2 regions of the Methylophaga sp. UBA3613 genome follow, and region 1 is predicted to be linked to the other one. Evidence: predicted binding sites of a transcription regulator. Region 1 holds the regulator's gene; the other holds the start of a gene.

What was found. Region 1 encodes PhoB, which activates phosphate uptake and scavenging genes when phosphate is short. Its sites were predicted from a motif close to GNNTGTCATAAAACTGTCANAT; they were not measured.
Region 2: a site for PhoB is predicted at 9,995-10,016, ahead of B3S93_RS00690 (UDP-2,3-diacylglucosamine diphosphatase). Genes of this name have one in related genera too.

What each region holds. Positions count from the first base shown of each region.
Region 1 is NZ_DFLS01000007.1:13,042-29,802, forward strand. It holds gene pstA (phosphate ABC transporter permease PstA) at 1-338, opposite strand, end outside; gene B3S93_RS08725 (ABC transporter permease subunit) at 351-2,627, opposite strand; gene B3S93_RS08730 (PstS family phosphate ABC transporter substrate-binding protein) at 2,783-3,739, opposite strand; gene phoR (phosphate regulon sensor histidine kinase PhoR) at 3,881-5,170, opposite strand; gene phoB (phosphate regulon transcriptional regulator PhoB) at 5,183-5,875, opposite strand; gene arsJ (organoarsenical effux MFS transporter ArsJ) at 5,957-7,180, opposite strand; gene B3S93_RS08750 (inorganic phosphate transporter) at 7,239-8,888, opposite strand; gene dsbD (protein-disulfide reductase DsbD) at 9,025-10,863, shown strand; gene aroQ (type II 3-dehydroquinate dehydratase) at 10,999-11,436, shown strand; gene accB (acetyl-CoA carboxylase biotin carboxyl carrier protein) at 11,446-11,916, shown strand; gene accC (acetyl-CoA carboxylase biotin carboxylase subunit) at 11,971-13,311, shown strand; gene prmA (50S ribosomal protein L11 methyltransferase) at 13,323-14,192, shown strand; gene dusB (tRNA dihydrouridine synthase DusB) at 14,185-15,186, shown strand; gene fis (DNA-binding transcriptional regulator Fis) at 15,183-15,473, shown strand; gene purH (bifunctional phosphoribosylaminoimidazolecarboxamide formyltransferase/IMP cyclohydrolase) at 15,503-16,761, shown strand, end outside.
Region 2 is NZ_DFLS01000002.1:42,806-59,566, forward strand. It holds gene B3S93_RS00640 (OprO/OprP family phosphate-selective porin) at 1-864, opposite strand, end outside; gene B3S93_RS00645 (porin) at 1,161-2,486, opposite strand; gene moaC (cyclic pyranopterin monophosphate synthase MoaC) at 2,631-3,110, opposite strand; gene moaD (molybdopterin converting factor subunit 1) at 3,156-3,383, shown strand; gene B3S93_RS00660 (molybdenum cofactor biosynthesis protein MoaE) at 3,386-3,820, shown strand; gene B3S93_RS00665 (MAPEG family protein) at 3,830-4,219, shown strand; gene ubiD (4-hydroxy-3-polyprenylbenzoate decarboxylase) at 4,208-5,692, opposite strand; gene B3S93_RS00675 (DksA/TraR family C4-type zinc finger protein) at 6,971-7,237, shown strand; gene B3S93_RS00680 (hypothetical protein) at 7,419-7,835, shown strand; gene prlC (oligopeptidase A) at 7,883-9,922, opposite strand; gene B3S93_RS00690 (UDP-2,3-diacylglucosamine diphosphatase) at 10,062-10,856, shown strand; gene B3S93_RS00695 (glycosyltransferase family 4 protein) at 10,856-11,902, shown strand; gene B3S93_RS00700 (MlaA family lipoprotein) at 12,031-12,759, shown strand; gene B3S93_RS00705 (calcium/sodium antiporter) at 12,855-13,841, shown strand; gene B3S93_RS00710 (KpsF/GutQ family sugar-phosphate isomerase) at 13,838-14,815, shown strand; gene kdsC (3-deoxy-manno-octulosonate-8-phosphatase KdsC) at 14,832-15,353, shown strand; gene lptC (LPS export ABC transporter periplasmic protein LptC) at 15,337-15,906, shown strand; gene lptA (lipopolysaccharide transport periplasmic protein LptA) at 15,887-16,696, shown strand; gene lptB (LPS export ABC transporter ATP-binding protein) at 16,710-16,761, shown strand, end outside.

The DNA of each region.
Region 1 (16,761 bases):
CAGCGAAAATCCAGGCCGAACTGGTCGCGATTACCGATTTTCAGCAGGTAACGCTCAACACTAATCTGACCTTCTTTTAGCTGGTAATCAGAAGGCACTCTTTCGGCAGGGACCACTTCATGATCAACTCTTTCACCGATTAAAACCGTCGGCTCCAAACCAGGCTCGTTATATTCCACTGACATAATATCTGCTGGCCAGAAATGACTCAGGCCACGAACCGCTATCAATAAGACCAGACCAATAACCGCGATCAGACTGATGGAAACCGCACCGGCATTCAGCCAGACCCACGGACTACCACTTTGATACCAGGATTTAAATGTTGAATTAGACATGCTGATCTCTGTTTAAAGGCTGCTATATTTCTTACGCAGACGCTGGCGAACCAACTCTGCAAGGGTGTTAAACACAAAGGTCGCTGAGAACAGTACCAGCGCTGCAAGGAACAGCACACGATAATGGGTACTGTTGACTGCTGCTTCAGGCATTTCTACCGCGATATTGGCTGATAAGGCTCTGAATCCCTCAAAAATATTGAAGTCCATAATTGGCGTATTACCGGTCGCCATCAATACAATCATCGTTTCACCTACCGCACGCCCAAGACCGATCATAACGGCCGAGAAAATCGCCGGACTGGCGGTAAGTAACACCACTTTTGTTAAGGTTTGCCAAGGTGTTGCACCCAAAGCTAGTGATCCGATGGTCAATTGTTTGGGCACACTGAAAATGGCATCTTCGGTAATCGAAAAAATGGTCGGGATAACAGCAAAGCCCATTACCATACCAACGACTAACGAGTTACGCTGGTCATACCCGATACCGGTTGATTCCAGCCAACCTGGCATATCACCATCAAATAACAGTTTTTCCAATGGCAGACTTAATTTCATCGAAACAATACCGACCAAAATAACGACTGGAATTAAAATCGCCGCCTCCCAACCATCTGGAATTCGCTGGCGCAATGATTTAGGTAATTTGGTCCATAGCCAGGCTGTGAGCAACACCATAATGGGAGTGAGGATCAGAATACTAAAAACACCAGGCAGGTTGTTTTCCACCAGCGGGGCCAACCATAAACCTGCCAGAAACCCTAGAATAACGGTTGGTAAAGCTTCCATGATTTCAATGGTCGGTTTCACCAGATTACGCATTCGCGGTGACATGAAGTAGGCGGTAAAAATCGCTCCCATAATGGCCAGCGGTACTGCGACCATCATGGCGTAAAATGCCGCTTTAATGGTGCCGAAGGTTAATGGGGTAAGACTGAGTTTCGGTTCAAAGTCACTGCTGGAAGACGAAGACTGCCAAAGATACTCAGGTTCGCTACGACTTTCATACCAGACTTTTTCCCATAAAGAATGCCAGGAAACTTCAGGGTGTTCATTTTCAATTTCATGAAACTGCGTTTCACCATCCCTTGCAACCGTTATCAGACCATTTGCCCGGGGTGACAGGGCCATTTTGGCATTGGCGTCGGCCAGAATGTTCTCCACCAACAGATTTCTCTCTGCTGTGGTGTGATAAATACCGATATCACCGGTATCATCCAACGCAACAAAGCCTTTACGAGCTTGTTCAGCCAGGATGCTACGGATGGGTGCTGTCTGTTCAGAGAAGCTTCTGACCCGCTCAATGGTGTAATTATTGTCAGCATCACGCACAGGAAACCACTGGTCAATCTGGCCGTCACTGCGTCCTATTAATATTGAAATACCGCCCGTCAGAAATTCTGCTGCCGTAATTTCAACATCCTCAGGTACTGCGCTGACCCGCTGCAGCATTCTGACATCGTCTATATTCTGTACATCGTAATAGGCAATATCACCATCATTGTGAATGACATATAACTCACGCTGATCGATATCTAGCCGAATCATCGACACCGGAGCATTACTATCCAAAGGGATTTCGCGGTTTTCGCTGTCCAATGTAAAGTCGGTTTCATCAAGAAAGTTCACATCCTTGGTAATCCGCGACATAACCAGTCGATTATCAGCAGTGAGTGCCACCAAGGTGGTGAGATCATCATAACTTTGAACCGTCAGCATCTGCAGCGGCTGTCCCTGTGGATCGACTTCGACCAGTTCTTCACCAATGGGATACCGGATCTCTGGTGTAATCAGTCGCTGTGTTCCCTGCGGATAACTGATTTTGTAGGCTTCCTGAAAGACTATCGCCTGACCATTATCCAGCCCATAAGCAAACACACCGGTTGAGGCACTACCTGCTGAGAAACTGCTGATGGAACTTTCAGCTGGAATGGGTAAATCAAAAGTGGCTATTTCATTGCCATTATGCGCATTAAAAAAACGTAAATTAGCTTTTTCATCCAGCGATAACGCCACTTCATTATATTCATCCAGGGTCAGATGAACATTATTGATTGGCTCTTGTTCAAATTGTTGTTCGGTTCGCAGATCTGCGCTATTGAAGAGTGGTATGACCACATATAGCAGATAAAAGAAGATCAGCACGATGGCGACAATCACCATAATGCCACCACCTGTTACAACGACCCGGGCTAATTTATCTTTAAACTCGCGCCAATTTCGCCGACGACGGGCCGTTTTTGAATTTGCAGCAGCTATAACGCTGTTTTCAATAGTTTGCTCAGCCATAATCTGATTTGGTTTCCGTTTAAGAAATACGCACGCAACATGGTGATTGCTTAATTTTAATACTGCTAATCAATCTGCAGGCAAATTGATTAACGCTATTAGATAAAAAAACCCCGCACATCTTGCAATGTGCGGGGTAATTTTAATTTGCAATATTACTTCAGCATTTCCATATATTTTGCTGCAGTTTTAGCTGGCAATGGAACATAACCATCTTTAACAACAACTTCCTGACCCACTTTAGAAAGAATCATTTTCATGAATTCACGGTCAAGTGGTGACATTGGTTTGTTAGGTGCTTTGTTCACATAAACCCACAGGAAACGTGACATTGGATAAGAACCATCAGCAGCATTTTCACCACTTGCTTCAATGAAAGGTTGACCCGCTTCTTTCGCCAACGGAACCAGTTTTACGCCTGATGTTTTGTAACCAATACCGGAATAGCCCAGACCATTGGTTGATTTAGTCACACCTTGAACAACTGAAGCTGAACCTGGTTGCTCATTTACAGTGTTTTTGTAGTCACCTTTGCACAAAGCGTTATCTTTAAAGTAACCGTAAGTACCTGATACTGAGTTACGACCATATAACTGGATTGAACCCAGACCTTCAACACCTAATTGTGACCAGTCAGTGATATCTTCTGGATAACCACACTTACGTGTTGCTGAGAAAGCAGCATCAACTTGAGGGATAGTCATGCCTTCAATTGGGTTGTCTTTGTGCACATAAACAGCCAGAGCATCGATAGCAACAGGGATAGCTGTTGGTTTGTAACCGTATTTGTTTTCAAATTCTTTGATTTCGCTGTCTTTCATCTCACGGCTCATCGGCCCAACGTTTGATGTACCTTCAGTTAACGCAGGAGGCGCAGTTGAAGAACCAGCCGCTTGAATCTGGATGCTGACATTAGGATATTCACGTTTGAACTCTTCTGCCCACAAGGTCATCAAGTTAGCTAATGTGTCAGAACCGACGCTTGATAAGCTACCTGAAACACCGCTTGTTTTTTCATATTCTGGCAGGTTTGGATCGACGTCTGCAAAGCTGGCAGCGGAAAACGTCATTGCCAAAGCGGCGCCGTATAAAGCAAATTTTTTCTTGAACATGAGTCATTAACTCCTTGGGTTAAAAATAAGTTCCAACGCTTACCGCGTTGAGCACCCGAGCAGTATCGCGATTAACTGTGACAAGGATATGAAAGAAATATGACAATACTGTGACATGACCGAAAACAGTAGTCAGTAAGGCTAAATGTCTATTTTATCCATCACATTTTTGGCGGGAAAACAGCATTTAAAACTTGAACCTTCACCAATAGCACTCTGAATCAACAGTTCAGCTTTGTGTCGTTGCAACACATGCTTGACGATGGCCAGCCCAAGTCCTGTACCACCGGTTTCCCTGGCACGACCACTATCAACACGGTAAAAGCGTTCTGTTAAGCGGTCGAGATGATGCTGGGCAATACCTTCACCGGTATCTTTTACCTCAATAACAGCAAACTCACCCTCGATATCCCATCTGACATCGATCTGGGTTTCTGCTGGGGTATATTTGACTGCATTAAAGACCAGATTGGAGATTGCGCTGCGTAGTTCATCAGCATCTGCCATTAGCCATTTTTCACTCAAACAATGCAGGTTGATCTGATGTTGATGAAAATGTTCCAGTCGTTTGGCATCCTCCACCACGCTATGCAATAACTTGCAGATATCCGTAGGTCGGTGTTGCAACGGCTTTTCACCGGTTTCCAGTTGAGATAATGCCAGCAGATCCTTGATCATAAGATGCATTCGTTGGCTTTGTTGCTGCATTACCGGTAAAGCCTGTTGCCAGAGCTCCTGATCACTTTCCGTGGTCAAGGTTTCCAGATACCCCCGTAAAACCGTCAATGGTGTACGCAATTCATGCGATACATTGGCCACAAAATCACGCCGCATACGCTGCAGTTTCTGTGTCTGGGTGATATCTCTGGCGATCAGCAACCTGTCCTTGCTTGCATACCGAACGACTTTGAATTCAAGCTGAATGCGATCATTCATCGGTGAAACGGCTATAACCGATTCCTCGGCGTCACCATCAAGTTCCAGTAATTTTTGGAATGCCGGGTCGCGAACCAGATTATTGACTCTGACGCCATTGTCATGCGGCCAGTTGATTCCCAATAACGTCATGGCTGAGGTATTGGCCCAACTGACTTGACCAAACTCGCCCATTACCACCACCGCATCAGGTAAAGCCGCAGTGGCCGATTGGAAACGTTTTAAATAACCGGTGAGCTTTTTTTTACGACTGCTGTTTTGTGCGCGCATCTGTTCGATCTGCCGACACACGTCATTAATAACCCCTTCGGCTTGCGGAGAACTGTTTTTCTTAGGTTTATCCAGCCATGCCTGCAACTGGTTCCATTTACTCTGCATCCAGAAAATGTAAATAAGTGCAGCGACAAACAGAAAAGCCATCATATGACCAACGACCAGTCCCACAAAACCGGCCAGACTGAGCACGGTCAGTAAACGCCAATAATCCCATTGCATCAGACGATCCTGCTATTCAGCAGAAAAACGGTAACCGACACCGCGAACGGTTTGTACCAGGTTGTCATGACCGCTGGGTTCCAGCGCCTTACGCAGACGACGAATGTGCACATCCACTGTGCGCTCCTCTATATATACGGTATCGCCCCAGACAAAATCCAGCAGCTGGGAGCGGTTATAGGCTCGCTCTGGGTTTTTCATAAAAAAGTGTAGTAAACGGAATTCGGTCGGTCCCAATTCAATGCGTTCACCATTCACCGAGACCCGGTGGCTTTTGGTATCCATAACCAGTTCACCCATCTGCAATTTCTGGGCATCATCATCTTCCATCGGACGACAACGACGTAAAACCGCTTTAATTCGTGCAATTAATTCAGGTGGGGAAAATGGTTTATTAATATAGTCATCAGCACCGACGCTCAGACCTTTCACCATATCTTCACTTTCGCCTTTGGCGGTGAGCATAATCACGGGAATGGATGCTAAAAACTCATTGGCACGCAGACGGCGGATAAACTCGATGCCATCAATTCCAGGTAACATCCAGTCCAGCAAAATCATGTCTGGTTGTTGATTTTTCAACCAATCCAGCCCCGTTTCGCCATCCTTGACTGCTTCGCAGGTAAATCCCGTTTGACGCAGACTGAAATTAATCATGTCACGAATGGCGGCGTCATCTTCAACCAGTAATACTGATATGCTCATATCCGATTTTTTCCTGAACTATTTTTCTAAGAATAAAGCTTAACGGCTAAATATGACAATTTGATAACAACGCTGAAAGCTTTATACAGTCTGGTCTTTGCGCGGTAACATTTTTGAAATAAAACTGGCGGACAGAATCATTAAGGCAGAAATGACCAGACAGGCTGCTAACCCGGAAACCTGATAGACCCAGCCAGATAATAATGTACCAAACAATCTTCCAGCCGCATTAGCCATGTAATAAAAACCGACATCCAGGGAAACCCCAGCCGCATCAGCATATGACACGATAAGATAGGAATGGATTGCAGAATTGATCGCAAAGATAGCGCCATAAATTAATAAGCCGACAGTTAAAGCAGGTATGACAGCCCATTCAAAATATACCGAGGCGGCAATCAATAACGGCAACACAAAGAGGGGTAAGGACCATAGCCAGACATGATAGCCATCAGGAGCATTTTGTCTGGAAAAGCCAGTCAGCTTAGGGGCAAGTGCCTGCACAATACCGTAAGCAATTACCCAAGCCGCCAGCAGACCACCGACATAAATAGGTGACCACTGTAATTGGGCATGCAAAAACACTGGTAAGGCCACCACAAACCAGATATCTCGAGAACCAAACAAAAAGAACCTTGCCAACGACAAATGATTCACCGGTGCACTTTTTGACCAGATATCACTGAATTTTGGTTTATTTTTGGCTTTACCCAGATCGCGTTGCAACATGACGATGCTGAAAATCAACACTACCAGAAGCACAATCGCCATGGCCAGTATCGCGCCACGAAAACCGATCCAGGAAAGCAGGGCCGCACCGACAAAGAAACCAACACCTTTCAGGGCATTTTTGGAGCCGGTAAGGATGGATATCCATTTAAATAAGGTTGATTGGGCGTTATCAGCCACCAGCATTTTGATGCTGGATTTGGCACTCATTTTATTCAAATCTTTGGCAATACCGGAGAGTGCCTGCGCGACCATGACATACGCCACAGTGAGCCACTGCGGATCCACCAGCAGCATTGCCAATGCAATAACCTGTAATAACAAGCCCAGATGCATTGTGACGTTTAACCCTACTCTGGCGGCCAGCCAGCCACCGACCAGGTTTGTCACTATGCCGAAAAATTCATACAGAACAAACAGCATTGCCACTTCAAGCGGGCTGTAGCCCAGTTGATGGAAAAACAATACCACCAGCATGCGTAACGCACCGTCGGAAACGGTAAACGCCCAGTAGCTGAAGGTCACCACCAGATATTGCTGAATCGCAATGGGCAATGCTTTAAGTTTATTCAGCATGTTCAAATCGTCCTGACAAATAAGCTGAAAATAATATGTCAGTTTAATGAAGATTTGATTACAGCATGATGCCTCTAATCATAAAGAAGATGCAGGCTGATAAAGTTGCCGCTGCTGGAACGGTGACCACCCACGCTGTGACGATCTTTTTCACCATATCGCGTTTAACGAACAGGTTTTTCTTTTCTTTTTTGAGGACTTTTTTGGCTTTTTTCAGCGCGGACTCTTCCTCATCAATCAATCGATAAAGCTCGGTAATACGTTGATATTCATCCACGGTTTTGGAGGGTTTTTTCTCCAGTTTTTTCAATTCGCCGCGCAGTGCATTAAGCATCTTTTTATCATCTTTGATTTCGGCTTTTTCGCGATCAATCTGGCGTTCGATTTTATTTGATTCATCCAGCCATTCACGCAGGAACCCAACCCCAAATACCCCACCAATGGCAATATGCGTTGTACTGACCGGCAATCCGAGCTGACTGGCAATGATGACGGTCAAAGCAGCAGCCATAGCGATTGAATAGGCTCGCATCTGATCCAGCTCGGTAATTTCACCACCTACGGTACGAATCAGCCTTGGACCATACAGACCCAAGCCAATGGCAATACCTAAAGCACCCACGGCCATAATCCAAAGCGGAATACCGGCTTTATCGGTGATACCACCTGACATAATGGCGTCATTTATTGCGGCCAGAGGACCGATGGCATTTGCCACGTCATTCGCACCATGAGCAAAACTTAATAAGGCCGCAGCAAAGATTAACGGAATAGTGAATTGTGCATTGACACTGGCACGATCATTTTTCATGTATTGCAGATTACTGGCCAGAGACTTTTTAACGATCCAGAACACCAGCACCCCAATCAGAAAACCAATCAATGCAGCAGCCAAAAAACTGGGGTTGGCTTGCGGAGCTATATCGACAATTGGCAGTCCATTCAGCGTAGTTATGAATTGCCCCCATACCTGCTTAAGCCCTTTGATCACCAGATAAGTGGAAAAAGCCCAGGCCATCACCGAAACATAAATCGGTACCCAACGATAGGAAGCCTGAATTTTGTCGTCGCGAAAAATGATGGTTTTTTTGATAGCCAATAAAAAAGAGGCCGCAATAATGCCTCCCATCAATGGCGAAATAATCCAGGAACTGACAATAGCCCCCATAGTGCCCCAGTCAACAATACCAAAGCCAGCGGCAGCCATACCACCGCCCATTACCCCCCCCACTATTGAGTGAGTAGTTGATACAGGCGCTCCGGCGACGGTTGCCAGATTAAGCCATAAAGCCGCTGCTAATAATGCAGCCATCATGGCCCAGACAAAGGTTTCGGTATCGGTACCAAATTGCTTGATATCAATAATGCCGCCTTTAATAGTCGACACCACTTCGCCACCAGCGATAAAGGCACCGGCTGCCTCAAAAATCATTGCGATCATAATCGCGCCGCCCATAGTCAGCGCCTTGGAGCCGACCGCCGGGCCAACATTATTGGCTACATCGTTGGCACCAATATTCATCGCCATATAACCACCGAACACGGCGGCAATGGCTAGAAACAGGTTATTGGGAACACCACCCGAGGTAGCAAAACTGTATGCAAGAATGCCAGCGAGGAAAAATAGAGCGAAGCCTATTCGGGCTAATTCGGCATGGCTTTTTTTGTAGGCCTGTTTTTCAAGTTTATGAATGGTTTTGATTTCCACAAGACACCTGTGTTTCGCCAAAAAAGAAGGCAATTATTACAGTTTAAAGACAACATGACATCCTGTTGCACTCACCCGTGTAACGTTCGACTGTTAGAATGGTCTGTAACTGCAATGAATCAGTGGCGATAATGTAATGAAACAATTTTTAATCCTGCTCATGCTGCTCAGCAGTTTTTCCGCACAGGCGCGCCCGAGCCTGTTGGAGAAATTTGGTTTCGACAGTGCAGACTCTCCTCCTGAAGTTGATGAAGCCTTTGACTTTGAAGCGATAGTGACTGATCCCGAAACGATATTGGCAGGCTGGCAGATAATGGAAGGAAATTATCTGTATCAGAATAAAATCCGCTTCGAAATAATCGGGGATGACTCTGTACAGTTGGGCGAATTTACTTTGCCCGGCGGGCATATGAAAAATGATGCATATTTTGGTTTATCCGAGGTGTATACCAGCGATGTGCAAATCAAGCTGCCGCTGATACGTACTCAGTCCGAACCGACCCGCATCACATTAACAGCCCATTATCAGGGCTGCTCTGAAACGTTTGGTATCTGTTACCCCCCTACCCGCAAAACCTTCGATCTGGAGTTACCGGCAACAACCACAGTCAGCAAGACTGCAACCACTGAGACACAAACCTCGGCCCCGACCTCACTGCTATCTTCCACACCCCTAAGTCAGCAGGATGAAATTTCACAGCGTCTGCAAAATGACAATCTGTTGCAAATTCTGTTTGGTTTTCTGGGGCTCGGCTTATTACTGGCCTTTACCCCCTGCGTTTTCCCAATGATTCCGATTTTGTCCGGCATTATTGTCGGCCAGGGTGAGCATATTACGACCCGCCGGGCGTTTATTCTGTCACTGATTTATGTACTGGCCATGTCCGTTACCTATACAGTGGCAGGGGTTTTAACCGGCTTACTCGGCGGCAATCTCCAGGCTATGCTGCAAAATCCGTGGGTGATATCAGGCTTTGTTGGCATTTTGCTGTTACTGGCGTTATCGATGTTTGGCTTTTATGAATTGCAGTTGCCACATGCTCTGCAACAACGATTGCATCAACTCAGCCACCGTCAGCAGGGCGGTACATTAGCCGGCGTGGCATTGATGGGGCTGCTATCAGGATTAATTGTCGGGCCCTGCCTGGCTCCACCACTAGCAGGTGCCTTATTATTTATCAGTCAGCACGCAGATCCGGTGCTGGGAGGTGCGGCATTATTTGCAATGAGTATCGGCATGGGAATTCCGTTACTGATTATTGGCACCTCAGCCGGAACCCTGCTGCCCAAAGCCGGACGCTGGATGGAAAATATCAAGGCTTTTTTCGGTGTGATGCTGCTCGCTTTGGCGATATGGATGCTGGATCGCATTCTGCCGGGTTGGGCCATTCTGTTTATGAGTGGCGCCCTGCTGGTGATGACCGCAGTGTATCTGGGTGCCCTGAACAATCTACCGATTGAAGCAACTGGCTGGCAAAAATTCTGGAAAGGTCTGGGACTTTTATCACTTATCACGGGTGCATTAATGCTCATCGGCAGTGCCAGCGGCGGACAATCCATTTTGCAGCCTTTGCATAAATTAAGCCTTTCGCCCGGCACAACAGCCCCTCAACCCGCTCTGCAATTTACCTATGTCAACTCACTGGAAGAACTGCAGTCTCAGCTGCAGCAAAGTAATAAGCCGGTGATGCTCGATTTTTATGCCGACTGGTGTACCGATTGCAAAAACATGGAACAAACGACTTTCCGTGATGCCGAGGTCATCAGCACGTTGCAGAATTTTACTTTGCTGAAAGTGGATCTCACAGACAATACTGATGCGCATCAAACCTTGTTAAAATCATTGCGGGTATTTGGTCCACCCAGCATGTTGTTTTTTGACGAAAATGCAGAAGAATCGGCTGAACATCGTCTGGTCGGGCACGTCTCAGCCGCCCAGTTGAACGCTCATCTGGCGGATTTCCAGGCCAGATAATTAAAACTGCAAGAACTTCTCTATTTCGACGAAATTAGCGACAAAAAGCCGGATTTTTAGTTAAAAAGCTGGACAATAAAGCGTTAGCTGGTGCAAAATCTCGGCTTATATTTCCAGTGTTGGTGTGTTGTTATTATGGCGAAATTTCTAGTATTGCATGGCCCCAATCTGAATTTGTTGGGTCAGCGCGAGCCTGAAATTTATGGTGCCACCACGTTAGACGATATCAATACCCGCCTGGCTGAGTTAGCTCAGGCTGATGGCCATCAACTTGATTCACTGCAAAGCAATGCCGAACATGAATTGGTCTCGGCTATACAATCAGCACGTCAGCAATATGATTTTATTTTAATTAATCCCGCAGCTTTTACTCACACCAGCGTAGCCATTCGTGATGCATTAGCTGCGGTCGCAATACCTTTTATAGAAATACATCTTTCCAATGTGCATCGTCGTGAAGCATTCCGGCAACAGTCCTACTTTTCAGATTTGGCTGTTGGCGTGATTTGCGGTCTCGGTGCTCAGGGATATGAATTGGCATTACAAGCTGCCACTAAACAACTCAACCCTTAAGGCTAAATCATGGATATTCGTAAAATAAAAAAATTGATTGATTTGATTCAGGAATCGGATGTTGCTGAAATCGAAATTTCTGAAGGTGAAGAATCTGTTCGTATCAGCCGCGCCAGTTCCGCTTATCCACAACAACAATATTTTGCTGCACCACAACCCGCACCTGCTGCACAGAGCACACCGTCATTTGCCAGTGATGCGGCAAACACCGCGACGGCAGCAGCGGCAACAAAATCCTCTAACGAAGCCAATGCTGTGCGCTCGCCCATGGTTGGTACCTTTTACGGTTCACCCTCACCCGATGCGGCGGCTTTCGTGGAAGTAGGTCAGCAGGTATCCGCCGGTGATGTGATTTGCATCATCGAAGCGATGAAAATGTTCAATCAGATTGAAGCGGATCGTAGCGGTATTGTTAAAGCCATCCTGGTTGAAGATGGTCACCCGGTTGAGTATGACGAACCATTAATCGTTATCGAATAATTTTGCTGACAGCTTCGGCTGTTATGGCAAACCAAAAACTGCGGATAAAACAACATGATTGATAAAATTGTCATCGCTAATCGTGGCGAGATTGCTTTGCGTATTCTCAGAGCATGCTGGGAATTAGGCATTAAAACGGTTGCTGTTCACTCTGATGTGGATCGTGATTTGAAACATGTATTACTGGCTGATGAAAGTGTCTGCATTGGTCCAGCGGCATCGAACCTCAGCTACCTGAATGTCCCCGCGTTGATCAGTGCCGCCGAGATTACCGATGCAACGGCTATCCATCCCGGATATGGCTTCCTGTCTGAAAATGCAGACTTTGCTGAGCGTGTTGAACAAAGCGGCTTTATTTTTATCGGTCCGCGTTCTGAAACAATTCGGATGATGGGTGACAAGGTTGAAGCCATCAAAGCGATGAAAGCGGCCGGGGTTCCGTGTGTTCCCGGTTCAGACGGCCCGCTGGGTAACGATGATCAGACCAATCTGCGTCTGGCAAGAGAAATTGGTTATCCGATTATCATCAAAGCCGCCGGCGGCGGTGGTGGACGTGGTATGCGTGAAGTGCATAGTGAAGCGCATCTGCTCAATGCTATTTCCCTGACCAAGAGTGAAGCAAAATCTGCCTTCAGTAATGATATGGTTTACATGGAAAAATTCCTGGAAAACCCACGTCATATCGAGTTTCAGGTGCTGGCCGATGAGCATGGCAATGCAGTGCATTTAGGTGAACGGGACTGCTCAATGCAGCGTCGTCATCAGAAAGTCGTCGAAGAAGCACCGGCTCCGGGTATTACCCCTGAAATGCGTGCTCGCATGGGTAAAGTCTGTGCCGATGCCTGTGTCCGCATTGGCTATCGCGGTGCGGGTACCTTTGAATTTCTTTATCAGGACGGTGAGTTCTATTTCATCGAGATGAACACCCGCATTCAGGTAGAGCATCCGGTCACTGAACGGGTCACCGGTATTGATCTGGTTGCCGAACAGATTCGTATTGCTTCTGGCATGCCATTATCATTCAGCCAGGAAGACATCATTATCCGTGGTCATGCCATTGAATGCCGAATTAACGCTGAAGATCCACGTACTTTTATGCCAAGTCCTGGTCTGGTCACCCATTATCATGCTCCGGGCGGTGCGGGTATTCGTATGGATTCACATCTGTACAGTGGCTATAAGGTTCCACCTAATTATGACTCGTTAATAGGCAAACTCATTGCCTATGGTAATACCCGTGAATCAGCCATTGCGCGGATGCGTACTGCATTGAAAGAAATTGGTATTGAAGGCATTAAAACTAACGTTGAACTACAACGTGACATTATGGATGACACGCATTTCCAGACCGGTGGCACCAATATCCACTACCTTGAAAAGAAACTCGGACTTTAAGTCCGTTCGTTATGGCCTGGATCCAACTTATTTTTACCAGCTCACCGAAGCAGGCAGAGTCATTATCTGATGCTCTGTCTGAATGCGGAGCAGCCGCTGTTACCTTTCAGGATAACGCTGATCAACCTATCTATGAACCAGCTATTGGTGAAACCCCTTTATGGTCTGCGACGTCGGTCATCGCCCTGTTTGATGCCGAGACAGACACAGAATCACTGCTGACTGCCCTTCGCTCCCAGATTGGCGAGTTGCCTGACCATCGTATTGAAGCCGTGGAGGATAAAGACTGGGAACGCGAATGGATGGAAAATTTCAAACCCATCTGTTTCGGTGAGAAATTATGGATCGTGCCCAGCTGGCATGAACCGCCACAGCCCAACGCCGTCAATATTCTGCTGGATCCGGGACTGGCCTTCGGTACGGGAACGCATCCGACAACGGCTTTATGTCTGCAATGGCTGGATAAAGCCGATTTAACCGGTAAAACCGTAATTGATTATGGTTGTGGCAGTGGCATCCTGGCGATAGCCGCCGCCTTGTTAGGCGCCAATAAAGTGATTGGTGTAGACACTGATCCACAGGCATTGGAAGCAACTCAAGCCAACGCACAACGTAATGGTGTGATCATCGAGACCTACCTGCCACAGCATTGCCCAACGGTTGAATGTGATTTACTGCTAGCGAATATTCTGGCGGGTCCTTTAATGGAACTGATGCCACGCTTTGTAGAATTAACCCGACCTGACACACAACTGGTGTTATCGGGGATTCTGGATGTGCAGGCGGAAACCGTTAGCCAGCATTACCAGACCGAGTTTAAGATGGATAACGCGGTTGTGCTGGAAGAATGGGTGCGTTTGAGTGGAGTTCGTCATGGCTGATAAAGCGCTATCTATCGGTCCTTATACCCTGCCAAATAATCTGTTTCTGGCACCGATGGCCGGGGTCACTGATCGTCCTTTTCGCCAATTGTGTCGAAAACTCGGTGCCGGAATGGCGGTTTCAGAAATGATCACTGCCAATAAAGCGTTATGGGCCAGTAAAAAATCACTATTACGTGCCAACCATGAAGGTGAACCAGAGCCACGCAGCGTACAGATTGCCGGCGCCGATCCACAGATGATGGCTGAAGCTGCACGCCATAATGTGGCGGAAGGCGCCCATATTATTGATATCAATATGGGTTGCCCGGCGAAAAAAGTCTGTAATGTGATGGCCGGTTCAGCATTGCTGCAACATGAAAAGCTGGTCGGCGAGATTCTGAAAGCCGTAGTGAATGCCGTTGATGTTCCGGTGACATTAAAAATCCGTACCGGCTGGGATCGTGATAATCGTAATGGCGTCAGGATTGCCCGAATTGCCGAAGATGCTGGAATTAAGGCTCTGGCAGTACATGGCCGAACCCGTGCCGATGCCTATAAAGGTGATGCCGAATACGACACCATTGCTGAAATCAAATCCCGTATCGCCATTCCTGTCATTGCCAATGGTGATATCGAAACGCCAGAAAAAGCCTTGTTGGTTTTACAGCAAACCGGTGCTGATGGTTTGATGATTGGTCGGGCTGCCCAAGGCAACCCTTGGATATTCCAGCAGATAAATCATTTTCTGCAAACCGGTGAGAATTTGGCAGAACCCTCTGTAACAGAAGTGCAACAAATCTTGATTTGTCACCTCAACACGCTGTACGATTTCTATGGTGAATATTCCGGTGTGCGCATGGCACGCAAGCACATTGCTTGGTACAGCAAAGGGTTACGTAATGGCAATGCCTTTCGCCAACAAATGAATACACTGGAGAAAGCTGAACAACAGCTGGCTTTTACAGATGCATTTTTTGCGCAACTCGCTGACAAGGATTCACTGGCCGCATGAATAAAGCATTGAACGACGAATTTGCTGACTGTATTGATCTGGGCGTAACCGCGGAACAACAACACGCGCCCTTAAATCAATGTGTCACCAATGCACTGAAAACCTACTTTGAACAACTGGACGGCCACTCCCCTGCTAATTTATATGAAATGCTGATGACCGAGGTTGAAGTACCTCTGTTACAAGCCGCCTTGGCCCATACCCAAGGCAATCAAAGTCGCGCTGCTGAAATTCTGGGCATTAACCGCGGCACGCTACGAAAAAAACTCAAGCAATACGGCTTGTAAACAAGCCTGAATCCCAATCTGGAATCCTGATGAACTCGATTAAACGCGCACTGTTGAGTGTTTCTGACAAAACCGGCATTGTTGAATTTGCCAAACAACTGCAAGATCTGAACGTTGAACTACTCTCCACCGGCGGTACAGCTAAATTACTTAGCGAAGCCGGCCTGAACGTCAAAGAAGTCTCCGAACACACCGGTTTTCCGGAAATGATGGATGGCCGCATTAAAACCCTGCATCCGAAAATTCATGGTGGCCTGCTGGGTCGTCGGGGCAAGGATGACGACATCATGCAGCAACATGACATCGCTCCAATTGATTTGGTAGTCGTAAACTTATATCCGTTTGAAGCCACCGTGGCGCGTGAAGACTGCCCGCTGGAAGACGCTATAGAAAATATTGATATTGGCGGCCCGACCATGTTGCGTGCAGCAGCAAAAAATCATGCTGATGTGACGGTTGTTGTAGATCCGGCTGATTACTCGCGAGTCATTGAACAGATTCAATCGCAGGGTGGAACGGATGATCACACCCGTTTTGATCTGGCACTGAAAACCTTTGAACATACAGCACACTACGATGGTGCGATTGCCAATTATCTTGGCACTATTCAGGCTGATAAAAGCAAAGCCGCATTCCCGCGTACATTTAACAGTCAGTTCCAGCTCAAACAAGCGATGCGTTATGGGGAAAACCCACATCAAAAAGCTGCTTTTTATGTGGAGAAGCAGGCTGAAACCGGTTCAATCGGTGCCTCTACCCAGTTACAGGGCAAGGAATTGTCCTATAACAACATCGCCGATACTGATGCCGCGCTGGAATGTGTCAAAGTCTTTAACGACAAACCGGCGTGTGTCATTGTTAAGCATGCCAATCCCTGTGGTGTCGCCACAGCAGATGATTTGCTGACAGCCTATGATCTGGCCTATCAAACCGATCCGACTTCGGCATTTGGCGGCATTATCGCCTTTAACCGTGAACTGGATGGAAAAACGGCACAAGCCATTATTGATCGTCAGTTTGTTGAAGTGATTATCGCACCTAAAATCAGTGATGCCGCCAAAGCCGTTGTCGCTGGCAAAGCCAATGTGCGTTTGCTGTGCAGTGGTGATTTCCCGACGACTCCTGCCACTGATTTTGATTTCAAACGTGTGACAGGTGGGTTACTGGTGCAGGATCGTGATATCCAGATTGTCAGCGAGGCTGAATTAAAAGTTGTCACTAAACTGCAGCCTACCCAAGAACAACTGGCTGATCTGCTATTTGCGTGGCGTGTAGCCAAATTTGTGAA
Region 2 (16,761 bases), on a different contig from region 1:
AGAAGTATCCACAATGCGCACACCAGAGACACCCGATTCGGGAGCTTGACTGAAACGTACCTCATTACTAGGTTGCAAATCGCGATAATTCAAACCCAGACCAATATGTACGACTTTACCAGGTTCATTGACCGGAGACAGGGTTCCACGCGAACTCCAGCCCCAGCCTTCATCCTCAGCACCACCAGTATTTCCGACAGTATCGCCAAATAAACCGGCCGCCAAAGTCCAATACTGACTGTTACGAGCTCCCATCAATCCCATATGTCGTCCAGCATTAAACGCAGTGGGTAATGCCCGCTCCATAAACATGGTGTTGTTGGCGCTGATCATATAATCAAGACTGAATGGATCTTTGAAATGACCCGCCATAATTTGGTAGTTTTCAAAACCATCATATGAAATAAAGGCATCGGTAATACTGTCGTTATCAAACTCGTATTCCAGCTTATAACCCCAATCGCGATACAGCTCACCGGAGATATACAAACGGGCACGACGAATATCAGTTCCATCTCCCATATCAGGTGAACCACCGTAAGCGGCGGCATCAACCTGTAGCCGTCCACCAACTTTTGTAGAAAACTGACCATCTCGGGTTTTTAGTGATAAACCGCCATTAGTAGATATTTCAATATCTGAGGGTTTGGTTGCTTCAGCCAGCTTTTCATTTATCTCTGCTTTTTCCTGCTCTTTAGTGGCTTTGTTTTCAGCAAGCTCACCCATCAGCCGGCCGTACTGTTCATCAGTAACCATGCCATTTTCATGCAGCATATTAATCAATGTTTCCAGTTCCGATGCCTGAACCGAAAAGCTGAGAGACAGGCCGATGGCAGCTGTCAGCAGGTGTTTTTTGAATAGCATAAGTTTGTTCCTTTTTTATGGTCGAAAATTTTCTGTAATATTATCGACATATTTGGAACCAGCATTAATATTTCTTATCCAAGAAAATAGTAATCTTTTGCTATTGTGATGAAGTTCTAATTTATCAAAAACCCTGCACAAAAATTAGCGATTAACCCCGTCTTTAAACATTTTTTCCAACTCTTAGTTAGCTGTTTTGTTAATGGTGAAACGCTGGGCATTACAGATTTTATTAATTTAATCTCCAGATAATTATGTAACTTCGAAAATCACTTATCGTAATTGTAATATTTCAGCTAAAACGCCCATTGGCTGCGTACCAGAAAAATACGCGGTTCTTGTCCTGCATTTGGTCCACCATCAACATTCAGAACATTAATGTAATTGGCAGAAAATCGTAGCATTGGCACCGGATACCAGTTCAGCCCAAAAGTGAGACTGTCTATTTCGCCACCAATAATATCTTCATCGGTTAAATCCAGTGTGCTGTATCTCGCAACCAGTTCCCAAGCTCCGAAACCGCCCTCGCCCACAAGATGATTTGGATACGGACTACCGAAATCACCATTTTCATAATTCAACGAATCATCGGTCAGGAAAAAACCGCTTTGAATATGCCCCCCAGAAAATCCAACATCCTGCCACACTGTTCGACGTACATCGGTCACCATGTACTCAGCTTGAGCAGACCAGCGATTTCGTACTGCTGCCCATTCCACTCCGCTTCGGGTATAGGTTCGAGCTCCAGGAATAATGCCGGTATCAACAATATCAAAACCGGCCACCCGGGCTTCGGGCTGCTCATCAAATCTCAATGTCGCCTGATCATTTAAATGCCGGTAAAAAGATGCCAATCCAAAATGTAAAACCTTATTGTTATGATTGATGGGTGAAATCGTGAGGCGTGCACCCCCCCCCCAACCCTCATCATTTCGTTCGCGCTGTTCATTGGCATCATCACCAAAAACCCCAGCGGCGGCACTCCAATGCTGACGCTTAGTATCGGCCATCAAACCGATATAACGATCCCCACCAAATGCTCCAAGTAGGCTGCGTTCAATCAACTGAGAATTGGCCGAACTGCTGCGATATTGCAGGCCTAAAGGAATTTCCATAAGCCCCATTCTTAAACGAGCTTGAGGAAAACCAGTGTAACCAATATACGAATCTTTTAATTCACCGCCATCCGTGAAATCGTAATCTACCTTGTATATCCAATCACTGAATATCCGGCCAGACCAGGCGAGGCGAGCACGACGAATATTGGTTCCATCGGCAATTTGAGGCGCACCATCATAATCGGCGGCATCGATCATTAAACGCCCCCGCAGGCGGGTTTCAAATTGACCATCAGTCGTTCTAACGCGAAGCCCACCTTTAGTGGTGACTTCCACTTCAGGCGGCTGAGTGGCTAACTCAAGTTTTTCGGTTATTTCCTGTTTTTCTTTTGCCGTTTTCTGTTGGTTCTGCTCCAGCTCAGCCAACAAACGACCATACTGTTCTTCGCTGACCATGCCATTCTCATGCAGCATATCAATCAATAAACGCAATTCAGATGCGTGGCTCGCCATGGGTAATACGAGAAATAAAACAAACAGCAGTTTTGAAACAAAATTGGACATTGAATAACTCAGCGTTAGGTTGCGGGCTTCGAGAAAATCATTACCCGAGCACATAGGAAAAAATCCTATTTCTCAGTTTAGGCAACGGTTGCTGAATTCAAACTTAATTTTGTGAATAAAGAACTGGATTGAAGAATTTTTTCTTTATATAGAACGTTGCCAGTGACCTGATTTTCCACCAGCTTTTTCCTGCAGACAGACGTCGGAGATCACCATGCCGCGATCGACCGCTTTACACATATCGTAGATAGTCAGCAACGCAACCTGTACCGCGGTAAGAGCTTCCATTTCCACACCGGTTTGGCCCGATGTAGCGACTTCAGCCTGACAATTCACAGCATTATTGGCTGCATCAATTTCAAATTCGACTGTGACTTTGCTTAATGCCAGCGGATGACATAGCGGAATTAAATCCGAGGTACGTTTGGCCGCCATAATGCCGGCGATGCGGGCAATGCCCAACACATCCCCTTTTTTATGATTGCCCTGCTCAATCAGTTTCAGCGTTTCCGGCAACATGATAATCCTTCCGCTGGCGACGGCCTTGCGCTGCGTCACTGCCTTATCACCGACATCGACCATGTGTGCTTCGCCGGCCTGATTAAAATGCGTTAATTCTGCCATTTTGGGTGTTATCCTTATGTTTTGATCCAGGAAACAATCAACCAGATGTCTATTCAAGTCAAATTTTTTGCCAGCCTGCGAGAAAGTCTGGGACAGAGTGAGACCACAGTAGAACAGGCTTCCACTGTGACCGAGGTTTGGGATTTGGCGACGCAATCAGCCACGCCACCAAACAACCTACTGGTCGCCGTCAATCTTGACTATGCCAATATGCAAAGTCAGGTGAATGATGGTGATGAAGTCGCTTTCTTTCCCCCCGTCACCGGAGGTTAATCATGGCCACGCATATTCTCGATGAAGACTTTCAGCCTTATCAATGGCTCAGTGAGTTTTCCCAGCAGATGCCTGCAGGCAGAGATGGTGCAGCTGCCAGCTTTATCGGAACCATGCGTGATTATAACGATGATGCCACCGTCAGAACCATGACGCTGGAACATTATCCCGCCATGACTCAGCGTTATCTCGAACAATTAGAAAAACAGGCTAAAACCGACTGGCCATTAAATGATTGCCTGATCGTGCATCGCGTCGGCGAAGTATTTCCCGGTGAAGCAATTGTATTAATCGGTTGCTGGTCGGCCCATCGCCGTGCGGCTTTGGATGCATGCAACTGGCTAATCGAAGAGCTGAAATATAAAGCGCCGTTTTGGAAAAAAGAACAGAACCAGAGTGGCGAACGCTGGGTAGAGTCCAATACTGATGGTTTATAGGTACTGACAATGATTACCGGAATGTATGCCGCTTTGGCCGCTCTGATGATTGTCGCACTAGCACGAAAAGTCATTAGTCTGCGGCGGCAACATAAAGTAGCTTTAGGCGATGGTGGCCATCAGGATTTACTTGCTGCAATTCGTGCTCATGCCAATGCTGTGGAATATCTACCGATTGGTTTGCTGTTGTTATTACTATTAGAACTCAGCCAGGGCCCCGCCTGGCTAATTCATTTACTGGGCAGCCTGTTTATTATTGGTCGACTGATTCATGCCAATGGCGTCAGCAAAGCCATCATTACTCGCCGGATTATTGGTATGCAATTCACCATCTGGCTGCTGATAATTATGGCAGTGTTGAATCTGTTGGCTTTTGTCGGTATTCAATTACCGGGCTGAGTCGTCGTCATCCAATCCCAACTCTGACCAAATCGCATCAACCCGAGCGACAATCGCCGGATCTTTCTCAATCGGTCTACCCCACTCGCGGTTAGTTTCGCCAGGCAATTTATTGGTAGCATCCATGCCCATTTTTGAGCCAAGACCTGATACCGGTGAAGCAAAATCCAGATAATCAATCGGCGTATTTTCAATTAAAACCGTATCGCGCGCCGGATCCATTCGCGTGGTAATGGCCCAGATCACATCCTGCCAATCACGTACGTTCACATCATCATCGACAACGATCACGAATTTTGTATACATAAACTGCCTTAAAAACGACCAAACCCCCATCATCACTCGCTTGGCATGACCGGCATATTGTTTTTTCATGCTGACCACGGCCATCCGATACGAGCAGCCCTCAGGTGGCAGGTAAAAATCGACAATTTCCGGAAACTGCTTCTGCAGAATCGGCACAAATACTTCGTTTAACGCCACGCCCAGAATCGCCGGTTCATCGGGTGGGCGACCGGTATACGTGCTGTGATAAATCGGATTTTTACGCTGAGTAATTCGCTCAATGGTAAATACCGGAAAGCTGTCGATTTCATTGTAATAACCGGTGTGATCACCGTATGGTCCTTCCGGTGCCATATCATCGGGATAGATAAAACCTTCCAGCACAATCTCGGCTTGAGCAGGCACCTGCAGATCACTGCCGATACATTTCACTAATTCGGTTTTACTACCGCGTAGCAATCCAGCAAACGCATATTCGGACAGTGTGTCCGGCACCGGTGTTACAGCACCTAAAATAGTGGCTGGATCACAGCCCAACACCACAGCGATCGGAAATGGTTCACCCGGATGCGTTTGCTGCCACTCCTTAAAATCCAGTGCCCCACCACGATGCGATAACCAACGCATAATCACCCGATTTTTACCGATGACTTGTTGGCGATAAATGCCTAAATTCTGTCGGGTTTTATGTGGACCTTTAGTGACGACCAAGCCCCAGGTAATTAACGGTGCAGCATCTTCCGGCCAGCAGAGTTGAATCGGATATTCACTCAGATCAATGGCATGTCCTTCAATCACCTGCTCCTGACAAGGGGCTTTTTTCACCACCTTCGGGCCCATATTCAACACCTGACGAAAGATCGGCAACTTATCCCAAGCGTCTTTCATACCTTTCGGCGGCTCAGGCTCTTTCAGAAATGCCAACAACTTGCCAACTTCCCGAAGCGCTTCAACCGAATCCTCACCCATCCCCAAGGCAACGCGTTTCGGCGTACCAAACAAATTGGCCAACACAGGAATCTTGCTGCCCTTCGGGTTCTCAAACAGAATCGCCGGACCACCGGCACGCAACACCCGATCACAAATCTCCGTCATCTCCAGATGGGGATCTACTTCGGTGGTAATGCGTTTTAGTTCGCCCTGTTTTTCCAGGTTGGTGATGAAGTCTCTTAGGTCGGTGTATTTCATGAGATATGATTTGTGAAAAGTAATGTTGTAGCTTACCAGCTTAGGACATGATTTGGCTTAGCAGCTATCTCTATTGAATTATTTTGGATTAATTCGCCATTGAGAGACTGAAACTTATCGACTATTCCAGTAATAATTTTCTAAAGTTTTCATCGTACATTTTATCCCCTCCTCTCCATGAGAATGGTGAGCACAATGAGCACCTTAGTACTGTGAGCACCAAACCTTGAGCATAAGCAATTGTTATCAATGTAATTTTACGAAAACTTGATTTTTAATTATGGACTAAAGCCCACTGTTCATTTTTTGCGTGGTCAAAAAACGAACCAAAAAAGGCCAGCCCATACTCGCCCTGCGGGTTCCCTGCGCTTCTCGATCTGGTCGGGCATGACGGAAATTGATTCGTGGCATCCCTGCCACTCACCCTTCGGGCATCTTCGGCGTCCAAATTTGTTCCAGACAAATTTGTCCCTTCGGTCAAACAGCCGTCATGCTGATCCGACCAGCTCTGCGATGCTCGGCTTCGTATAAGGGCATTTAGGGAAGGTCCCAAAACGTGAGGCTAGTGGATCCCCCTTTTGTGTTGCCGATAAAAATGGTTATCTCAGGATTAGAAATCGGAATGTCTGAGCACAGCGAGTTTTTTCGATTTCCCTGGGATAACCATTTTTATCGGGGAGCCGCAGGCCAACACATGGGGTGCCTTTTTCTTTGGTTCGTTTCTTTTGGGCAAACAAAAGAAATGAACGCCCCGCGGCAGCGTTCCAAGTCATTAACTCAATGAAGTTTTTGAATTTACGAAACACACATTTCGCTTTTTATAGAACTATTTTGTTTCGACTTCCTGTCGAGTAAGGGGAATGCGTGCCCATTCCCCTAACAACCCCAGGGCACCCCTTGTATTGGCCTGCGGCTTCACTGTGTTGATCGCTTGGTCTGGCGTACGGCCAAAACTCGCTGCGCTCACAAATTTGTCTGGAACAAATTTGGACACCGGAGGTGCCCGAAGGGTGAGTGGCATGGATGCCACGAATCAAAAACTGGCGTCCGCCATCCAGACCAAGCTGCGCTACTCGTCAACACAAAAGGGGATAGTTGGTGCTCATCTCAACAATTAGGTTCCTGCTTTAAAATTGAGATTGTTTGGTTTCGCCAGCTCAACCCAACCGACCCTTGAAATACAATCCATATTTATCATCTTGCGTTTTATCGCATCCACCCCAATATAGGTTTAATATGCTTAAATAAAGCTGTTAACTCAGTCAGTTGGAGGTTGTTATGGCTGGAGGATGGTCTAAAGATGGTGCGGTGCAGGATCAGATTGATGCCAGTGTTGAAGATGGTATTCAACAGGCTCGTTCTCGTTTACCAAAGGGTGAAAGTCTGACGCATTGCGAAGAGTGTGAGAAGGAAATTCCCCAAGCAAGACGTGAGGCGGTTCCCGGTGTTCGACTGTGTGTGAAATGTCAGGAAATTATTGATAAGGAAAACAAGGCGTTCAATCTGTTTAATCGGCGAGGCAGTAAGGATAGTCAGCTACGCTAAATCTCGTATTTTATAAGCGGTCAAAAGAGCACTTAAGTGCTCTTTTGCTTTTCAGTATTCAACTATGTAAAGCTGTACTGTGGATTCACTCCAGCAATTCACAACAATTTGATACCGGCCACTTTAAAGTCATTCATAGAAAGTCTGATGTTTATCTGGCTACCAATTTGAGAAATATAAAATGAAAAAATTATTACTGGCGTTACCTTTTATTTTCGCTGCACAGCAAGCTCTGGCAATTGATGATCAGGATAAAGAAAACTATAAAACAAACTACACCAAGCAATTGAAACCGTTAGTTGTACAAAAGTTGAGTGCTGATAGACCTGAAATGTCAGCCCGTGCAATCGATGATGAGGCAAATGCCTATGTGACTAAAATGGCCAGTTGCCAACTGGATGCGTTGCTCCAGTTCTCTGAGGAATATAGTGAAAAAGCCATTATGCCGGTAGCTCAGGGAGCAGATATCGCACAGACCACGCATGATTTGAATCAACAGATGTTGCAGGATATCGAAGCAGGCAACCTATCTAAAGATAAGGCGGCGATGATGATTCAAATTGCACAAGAATCCGCGCAAATTTGTATGAATTCATAAAATCAGAATACTTACTTATAAAAAAGGGCCTTTCGGCCCTTTTTTGTTTACGCGGCAATACCGGTATGTCTTAATAACGCATCAATCTGCGGTTCACGGCCACGGAATTCGATGAACAGTTCCATTGGCTCACGGGAACCACCCTGCTCCAGAATCGCTTCCAGAAATTCCAGACCAGTCTGCCGATCAAAGATCCCTTTCTCTTCAAACTTGGAGAACGCATCGGCTGACAGCACTTCTGCCCATTTATAGCTGTAATAACCGGCGGCATAACCGCCAGCAAAGATATGAGCGAAGCTGTGCGCAAAACGGTTGAATTTGGGCGGTTTCACCACGGTGACTTCATTACGCACCTGTTCCAGAATCTTATCGACTTGATTCGGTTCATTCGGGTTAAATTCCAGATGTAACCGGAAATCAAATAACGAGAATTCCAGCTGACGTAACATCATCATTGCCGATTGGAAGTTACGTGCGGCAAGCATTTTGTCGAACAAATCATCAGGCAATTTTTCACCCGTTTGGTAATGGCCGGAAATCAAATCCAAAGCTTCACGCTCCCAGCACCAGTTTTCCATAAACTGACTTGGCAGCTCGACTGCATCCCAGGCCACACCATTAATACCAGACACACCGGCATATTCAATTTTGGTCAACATATGATGCAGACCATGACCAAATTCATGGAATAAAGTGGTCACTTCATCATGGGTGAACAGAGCCGGTTTATCGCCGACGGGTTCAGAAAAGTTGCAGGTCAGAAACGCCACTGGAATTTCGATTCCTTCGGCAGTACGACGGCGTGCTTTACATTCATCCATCCATGCGCCACCACGTTTATGCTGACGGGCATATAAATCCAGATAGAACTGAGCACGTACGCTGCCATCCTCGGCGACAATTTCGAAAAAGCGCACGTCTTTGTGCCAGACGTCAACATCCTTGCGTTCCCGAATATCCAGTCCGTATAAACGATTGACCACGGCAAACAGCCCATTCACTACTTTGTCTTCCGGAAAGTACGGCTTTAATTCTTCCTGTGAAATTGAATAACGCTGCTGACGTAGTTTTTCAGCAAAATAGGTGACATCCCAGGCTTCGAGTTGATCCTGGTCGGCAGTGGATTTGGCAAAGGCGCGTAATTCTGCATATTCCTGCTCGGCAATCGGTTTTGAGCGCTTGGCCAGATCCTGCAGAAAGTCCAGAACCTGTTGCGGTGATTGCGCCATTTTGGTGGCCAAAGAACGTTCGGCATGATTGGCAAACCCCAGCAGATTTGCCAGTTGATGACGCAGATTCAGAATATCCAGCATCACTTCAGTGTTATCCCATTTGCCCGCATTCGGACCTTGGTCTGAGGCTTTAGTGGCAAACGCGGTATACATTTCTTCACGCAATTCACGATTATCAGCGTAGGACATCACCGGCATATACGATGGGAAATCCAGGGTAAACAACCAACCTTCCTCGCCTTCTCGCTTGGCCATTTGCTCGGCCATTTCAATAGTGGATGGTGGTAAACCCGATAATAATGACTCGTCGGTAATCAACTTACGCCAGGCGTGAGTGGCATCCAGCAAATTTTCTTCAAACTTGGCGGTGCGTTCAGTCATTTGCTGTGACAGCTTTTTGAATTCATCACGTTGTTGCTGATCCAGCTCAACGCCCGACAGACGAAAATCACGGACCGCATTATCAATGACTTTTTTCTGTGCCGTATCCAATTTCTGATACTCAGCGCCTTCGGCAATGGCTTTATAGGCCTGATACAGCATTTCATTCTGGCCCAACTCAGTCGAAAACTCGCTGAGTTTAGGCAAACAAGCGTTATAGGCCTGACGCAGCTCTTCCGAGTTGACCACCGAATTCATATGACTTACTGGCGACCAGACACTGTCAATCAGGGCATCCATATCTTCCATTGGCTGTACCAATGTGTCCCATGTTGGCTCTGAAAGTGTGCTCAAAATAGTGTCAATTTTATTGCGTGCTGTGCTCAACGCATGATCAATTGCGGGCTCAACATGTTCGGCTTTTATTGCGGAAAATGGCGGTAAACGGTGATTTTCCAATAATGGGTTGCTCATAATAGTGTCCTGATTAGGTTCGGTATCGCCAGCAGTGTAGCGCGTGAAGTTATTGTCATGGTAACGCAACAAAACGGTCATCACACTGCAATATCTAATAGATAAGGTTTGCTCAGAATTTTAAGTGAATGAGTGCCTTATGCAAACACAACTAAGTCACAAGCAAAAGCTGAAAGTTCGCACCGTGTTCATTTCGGATATCCATCTTGGCTTCCGAGGCTGCAGTGCCGAGCTCCTCCTTAACTTTTTACATAATGTGGAATGCGAATATCTTTATCTGGTCGGCGATATTATCGACGTCTGGGAAATGAAAAAACGCATGTACTGGCCTCAAGAACATAATAACGTAGTCCGAACCCTGCTCGGTAAAGCCAAGCACAATACCAAGGTCATCTTTGTTCCCGGTAATCACGATGAGATTCTGCGGGATTATGATGGTGCGGTGTTCGGTAATGTGCAGATCCATAACGAAATCATTCATACCACAGCCGATAAACGTAAGTTGTTAATCATTCACGGCGATCAATTCGATAGCGTAGTGAAAATTTCGCCGATGCTGGCCAAAATCGGCAGCCGTTTGTATGAATTTTTACTTAGAGCTAATCGCTGGGTGAATTATTTCCGCCGTAAGATGGGCTTCTCTTACTGGTCACTGGCAGCGTTTTTGAAACACAAAGTGAAAAATGCGGTCCAGTACATCAGTAATTTTGAAGAAGCTGTGGCGCATGAAGCTTCTAAACAAGGGGTGGATGGTGTGGTCTGCGGCCATATTCACCGTGCGGAAATAACGCGCATACATGATATCGATTACTATAATTGTGGCGACTGGGTAGAGAGCTGCACAGCATTGGTTGAACATCCAGATGGTCAGATGGAAATCATCCCTTGGGCTGAAGTATTTAATCAGCACGTTTTGATTGCCAAAGCCGCTTGATGAAACTGGCGATTATTACCGATGCCTGGGAGCCTCAGGTCAACGGGGTTGTGCGCACTCTGGGGAAAACCCGTGACCATCTGCAGGAAATGGGCTATGACGTTACCATGCTCACGCCGCTGAATTTTAAAACGATTCCCTGTCCCAGCTATCCCTCAATTCGTCTGGCATTAATGCCATACCGAAAACTGGCAAATATGCTCGACAATCTGCAAGCCGATGCAGTGCATATTGCCACTGAGGGTCCATTAGGCATGGCCGCCAGACGTTGGTGTCTGCGTCATAATATCCATTTCACCACGTCATTTCATACTCAGTTTCCAGAATATCTGCGTTTGCGTTTACCGATTCCGCTTAGTTGGAGCTATGCATGGTTAAGGCGTTTTCATCGCCCGGCGGTGAGAACACTGGTACCTACCATTTCACAACAGCGACGCTTGCAAGAATATGGATTTCAAGATGTTTATGTATGGGGACGAGGTGTCGATACCGATATATTCACGAAAGATAATGCCAAAAATTATGACTTACCCCGCCCGGTTTTTATCAATATGGGCCGGGTTGCAGTCGAAAAAAACATTGAAGCATTTTTGGATTTGGATTTACCAGGCAGTAAAGTAGTGATTGGCGATGGTCCTGATCTGGAGATGTTGAAAAAACGCTATCCTGATGTGATCTTTACCGGTGCCAAATTTGCTGAAGAACTCGCTGCCTATCTGGCCGGAGGAGATGTTTTTGTTTTTCCGAGTCAAACCGATACCTTCGGCTTGGTAATTCTGGAAGCGATGGCTTGCGGTCTGCCTGTAGCCGCTTATCCGGTCACCGGGCCTAAAGATATTATTATTCAGGGCAAAACCGGCGAGCTGGATTGGGATTTGCATAAGGCGGCGTTAAATGCGCTGAATCTGCAAAAAACCGATTGTATTGCTTATGCACATGAAAATAGCTGGCACAAATGCAGCGAAGTATTTTCCGGTTATATGTATAACAACCATCCAGAATCACAGGTTAAAACTGCGCAAATGCTGGGCCAGAAAAGCGGATGAAACATTCTTTTGATGTTGCAAAGTGACAACACCATCATACTTTCTTGGTATTGGTACAACAGATCACTTGATTAGCCTGGAACTGCCGTGAGATTATTCTCGTTAAATTTGTTTCAGGGAATGCCACAATGTTCGATCTAAAAGTTTTTTCCAGGCTCAGCCTGCTCGGTTTATTGGTTCTGTTCACAGGTTGTGCCACCGTACAATCACCTGATGAACGTGATCCATATGAAAGCTATAACCGTGCAATGTATCAATTTAACGATACTGTAGATCGGGCAGTGTTAAAGCCTGTTGCCAAGGGTTACGATGTTGTTGTTCCTGATGCGATCAGCTGGGGCGTCAGCAATTTCTTCAGTAATCTGAATGATATTACAGTCGCCATCAACAGCCTGTTGCAAGGTAAATTCAGCCAGGCAGCTGATGATACAGGTCGTTTTCTGTTAAACAGCACCGTTGGTGTGGCAGGTATCTTTGATGTTGCCGGTCATGCTGGCAACAAGAAACGTAACGAAGATTTCGGCCAGACACTGGGAGCCTGGGGTGCTGAACCCGGCGCATACATCGTATTACCGTTTTTTGGTCCCCGCACTGTGCGTGACTCATTTGGTTTAGTGGGCGATATGTTTACTGACCCGGTGATGTATGTTGAGGGTCCGGGCGCACGTAATGCCTTTGCAGGTACACGTTTAGTGGATACCCGTGCCAATTTGCTTAAGTCAGAACGGGTTTTGGATGAAGCTACTGATGACGAATATGCATACGTAAGAAATGCCTATCTGCAGCGTCGTCAATATTTGGTTTACGATGGTAACCCGCCAGATGATGATGATTTTGATTTGTTCGATGACCAGTAATACATCGCGACATAACAATTCTCCACCGTTATAATAAAAAGAGCCGGATTTAGTCCGGCTCTTTTTATTTTTAAGGTTCCATCATCGGTTATTAAATGACTTCTTTTCTATTTATAAGCGCCATTATCAGTGGGTTGGTCCTATTGATCTGGGGAGCGGATAAATTTATTGATGGTGCGGCAGGCATTGCATCGAACTTGGGGGTTGCTCCCTTAATTGTCGGCTTAACTATCGTTGGTTTTGGTACCTCTGCTCCAGAAATGATAGTTTCAGCATTCGCCGCATTTGATGGTGCTCCTGCCCTGGGTATTGGCAATGCCATTGGCTCCAATATCACCAATATTGGACTGGTTTTGGGCGTCACGATTCTGGTCACTCCTCTGGCGATTCACTCCATTACCCTGAGAAGAGAATTTCCGGTATTAGTCTTTATCATGTTCCTCTCCCTGTTGTTATTGCTCTGGGATATGCAACTGGATCGGATTGATGGCCTGGTTCTGTTTACAGGCTTTATATTGACGCTAGGAGGCATGGCATGGCTGGCTGTTAAAAGTGCTCAGGACGATCCGCTGAAAATTGAATTTACTCAGGAATATCAGCAGCCAAAACGCTCACTGAAAAAATCCATCGTACTGTTTTTGACAGGATTAATTGCCTTACTGGGGGGAGCCAAACTCTTAGTCTGGGGAGCAACTGGTGTCGCGCAATTGTTGGGCATAAGTGATTTAGTGATTGGCTTAACCGTCGTTGCCATTGGCACCAGTCTGCCAGAGTTAGCCGCCTGTATTTCATCTGCTCTGAAAAATGAACATGACATTGCCGTTGGCAATATTCTTGGTTCAAATATCTTTAATCTGCTTGCTGTTCTTGCCATGCCGGGTCTGATTCACCCAACGAAAGTAGATTCGCTACTGCTAACCCGCGATTTTAGCTTTATGATTGGCCTGACAATCGTGCTTTATCTGTTTGCAAGATTTTGTTTAAAAGGCCGATTGGGACGCCCGGTTGGTTTATTATTACTACTGGTTTATGCAGGCTATATAAGTTTGCTGGCGTATCAAGGTGTGCATAACGGTATATGAAAATAGATTCGGATAAATTAAAACAATTGGCGCTGGCAGTCATCGATACCGAGCTGGAGTCTGTAATGTTGCTCCGCGATAGAGTGGATGATGATTTTGTTCGAGCGTGTGAGTATCTGCTGCAATGTCAGGGTCGTATTGTGGTGATTGGCATGGGTAAATCAGGCCATATCGGCAGTAAAATCGCTGCTACGTTGGCCAGCACCGGCAGTCCGGCATTTTTTGTTCATCCGGGAGAAGCCAGTCATGGTGATTTAGGTATGATCACCGACAAAGATGTGGTTCTGGCATTATCCAACTCCGGTGAAACTGCCGAGATTCTGACCATATTGCCATTGATTAAACGACTGGGCGTACCATTAATCACTATGAGTGGTCGTATGGACTCAACACTTTCGTTATGTGCTGATGCAACTATCAACGTCAGTGTTAAAAAAGAAGCCTGCCCATTGGGACTGGCCCCAACATCCAGTACTACCGTCGCATTAGTGATGGGGGATGCACTGGCCATTGCGTTATTGGAAGCTCGTGGCTTTACCGCTGAAGATTTTGCCCTTTCTCACCCGGGTGGCAATCTTGGTAGACGATTGTTATTACGTGTCAGCGACATCATGCATATCGGCGCAGCCATCCCTAAAGTAAATGAAAAGGCATTGCTGCGCGAAGCGCTGATTGAAATGTCCGACAAAAGTTTGGGCATGACCGCCGTGGTCGATAATGATGACAAATTGGTGGGGATTTTCACCGATGGTGATTTACGTCGAGTCCTGGCACAGGAAGTAAATATTTTAACCGCCCCGCTGCAGGAACATATGACACAACATTGTAAAACGGGGCATGCAGAGATGCTTGCCGCAGAAGCATTACAGATGATGCAGCAATATAAAATCAACGGCCTGTTGATTACCGATAAAAACCATAACTTAACAGGCGCACTGAATATGCACGATTTATTACGTGCCGGTGTGGTCTAATTTTCAGGACAGATCAATGCAAGATATAACGGCTCGCGCCAAACAAATTAAACTGGTTATTTTTGATGTCGATGGTGTACTGACTGATGGCAGTATCATTATTGGTGATGATGGTGAGGAACATAAGGCATTTAATTCGCGTGATGGCCACGGCATGAAACTGCTGCAATACACCGGTGTCGATATTGCTATTATCACTGGACGCACCTCCAGAGTGGTTGAACATCGTATGCAAAGTCTTGGAATTAATCTGGTTTACCAGGGACAAAAAGTAAAGCTGCCAGCCTTTGAGGAACTGTTAAAAACCCTTAAGCTGAAACCGGAACAATGTGCTTATGTCGGTGATGACTGGGTGGACTTGTCCATCATGAGCAGAGTCGGTTTAGCGATAGCCGTTCAGGATGCTGATGCTGTGGTGAAAAAACATGCGCACTGGATCACTCCGTCCATGGGTGGTAGAGGTGCTGCCCGTGATGTATGTGAATTAATAATGGAAGGACAGGGAACCCTGCAGGACCAAATTGAACGCCATTTTTAATATTCCAATTTATATCAAAATTGCTTTACTGCTAGTCGCGGGGATCAGTCTGTGGATGTTGCTTAGCAAACCTGAAGCACCAAAAACTGAACGCGCCGTGCACTACAGTATCGATTTTGGAATGACCGATTTCAAGATGACGGTAATGGATATCAATGGCAAACCATCGCGGGTAATTACCGGAGAAACGCTGTATCACTATCCGGAGAATGACCGTACTGAAATTTTCAGTCCAAACACCCTGTTTATTGCGCCGGAAAACAATGATTGGATCATTGAGTCAGATCATGCTGAAACTCAGGGTGAAGGCGAGAACATTCTTCTCACCGGCAATGTTATTATTACCAACAAAGATCAACCGGAAATACAGTTATTAACTGAAGTTCTGAATCTGGATACTGTCAACAACACGGCGTATACCGATCAGCCGGTGACCATGAAATCGCCTCATGGCGATACCCATTCAGTGGGTTTTCATGCCGCTTTACAAGAAGAAACTATTAATCTGCACTCTAGGGTGAGAGGACAATATAATGCGCCACCTGTTAATTAATCTGCTTTGGGGAATGACCATCATCCCATCCATTGCCCTCGCCTTACCAAGTGATCGCGAGCAACCGATAAATATTGAAGCAGATCACGCGCAGCTTGATGATGAAACCGGTGTCACGCAATATAAAGGCGATGCCATACTGACACAGGGCACTTTACGTATCGAAGGTGATGTCATTACTTTTTTCTATGACGAAAACCGCGAACTGGAAAAAGCTATTGCTGAAGGTAACCTTGCCACTTATGAACAAGTACATAAGGAAGGGGATAAACCGGTTAAAGCAAAAGCCCTGCAGATGGAATACCATGCCAGCAAACAACGTATCTTTCTGGTCGGCCAGGGTTATGTTTGGCAGTCAGGCGATGAATTCCGTGGCAATCATATCGAATACGATATCGACAGAAATATTGTTATTGCCAACTCAAGACCGGTCGAAGTCGATGGACAGCAACAGTCCAGTGGTCGCGTTCACATCACCATCCAGCCGCCTGGTCAACGCGAAAAAAATAAAAGTAAACCGGCAGAACCTGCTGTTGAAGCGCCTCAACCGTTAACTGAGGCTCCTGAACAGCAATCGGACATGAGCTACCCTACTGCGGTGACTCAGACCACTTTGAATGTCAGAACCGGTCCCGGGACTCAATATGAACGACTTGGGGCGTTTGTCGAAAACACTGAAGTGATCGTGCTGACCCGTCAGCCTGAATGGGTACAAGTCAGAGGTATGAGTGGGGATAAAGCCATTATTGGTTGGGTCAGTGCACGCTACCTGCAAATGAATCCTGAATAATCACGGAATTTAAATGAGTCAGCTTTCTGCAAGGTCGCTCGCCAAGCAATTTGGCGATCGGTTGG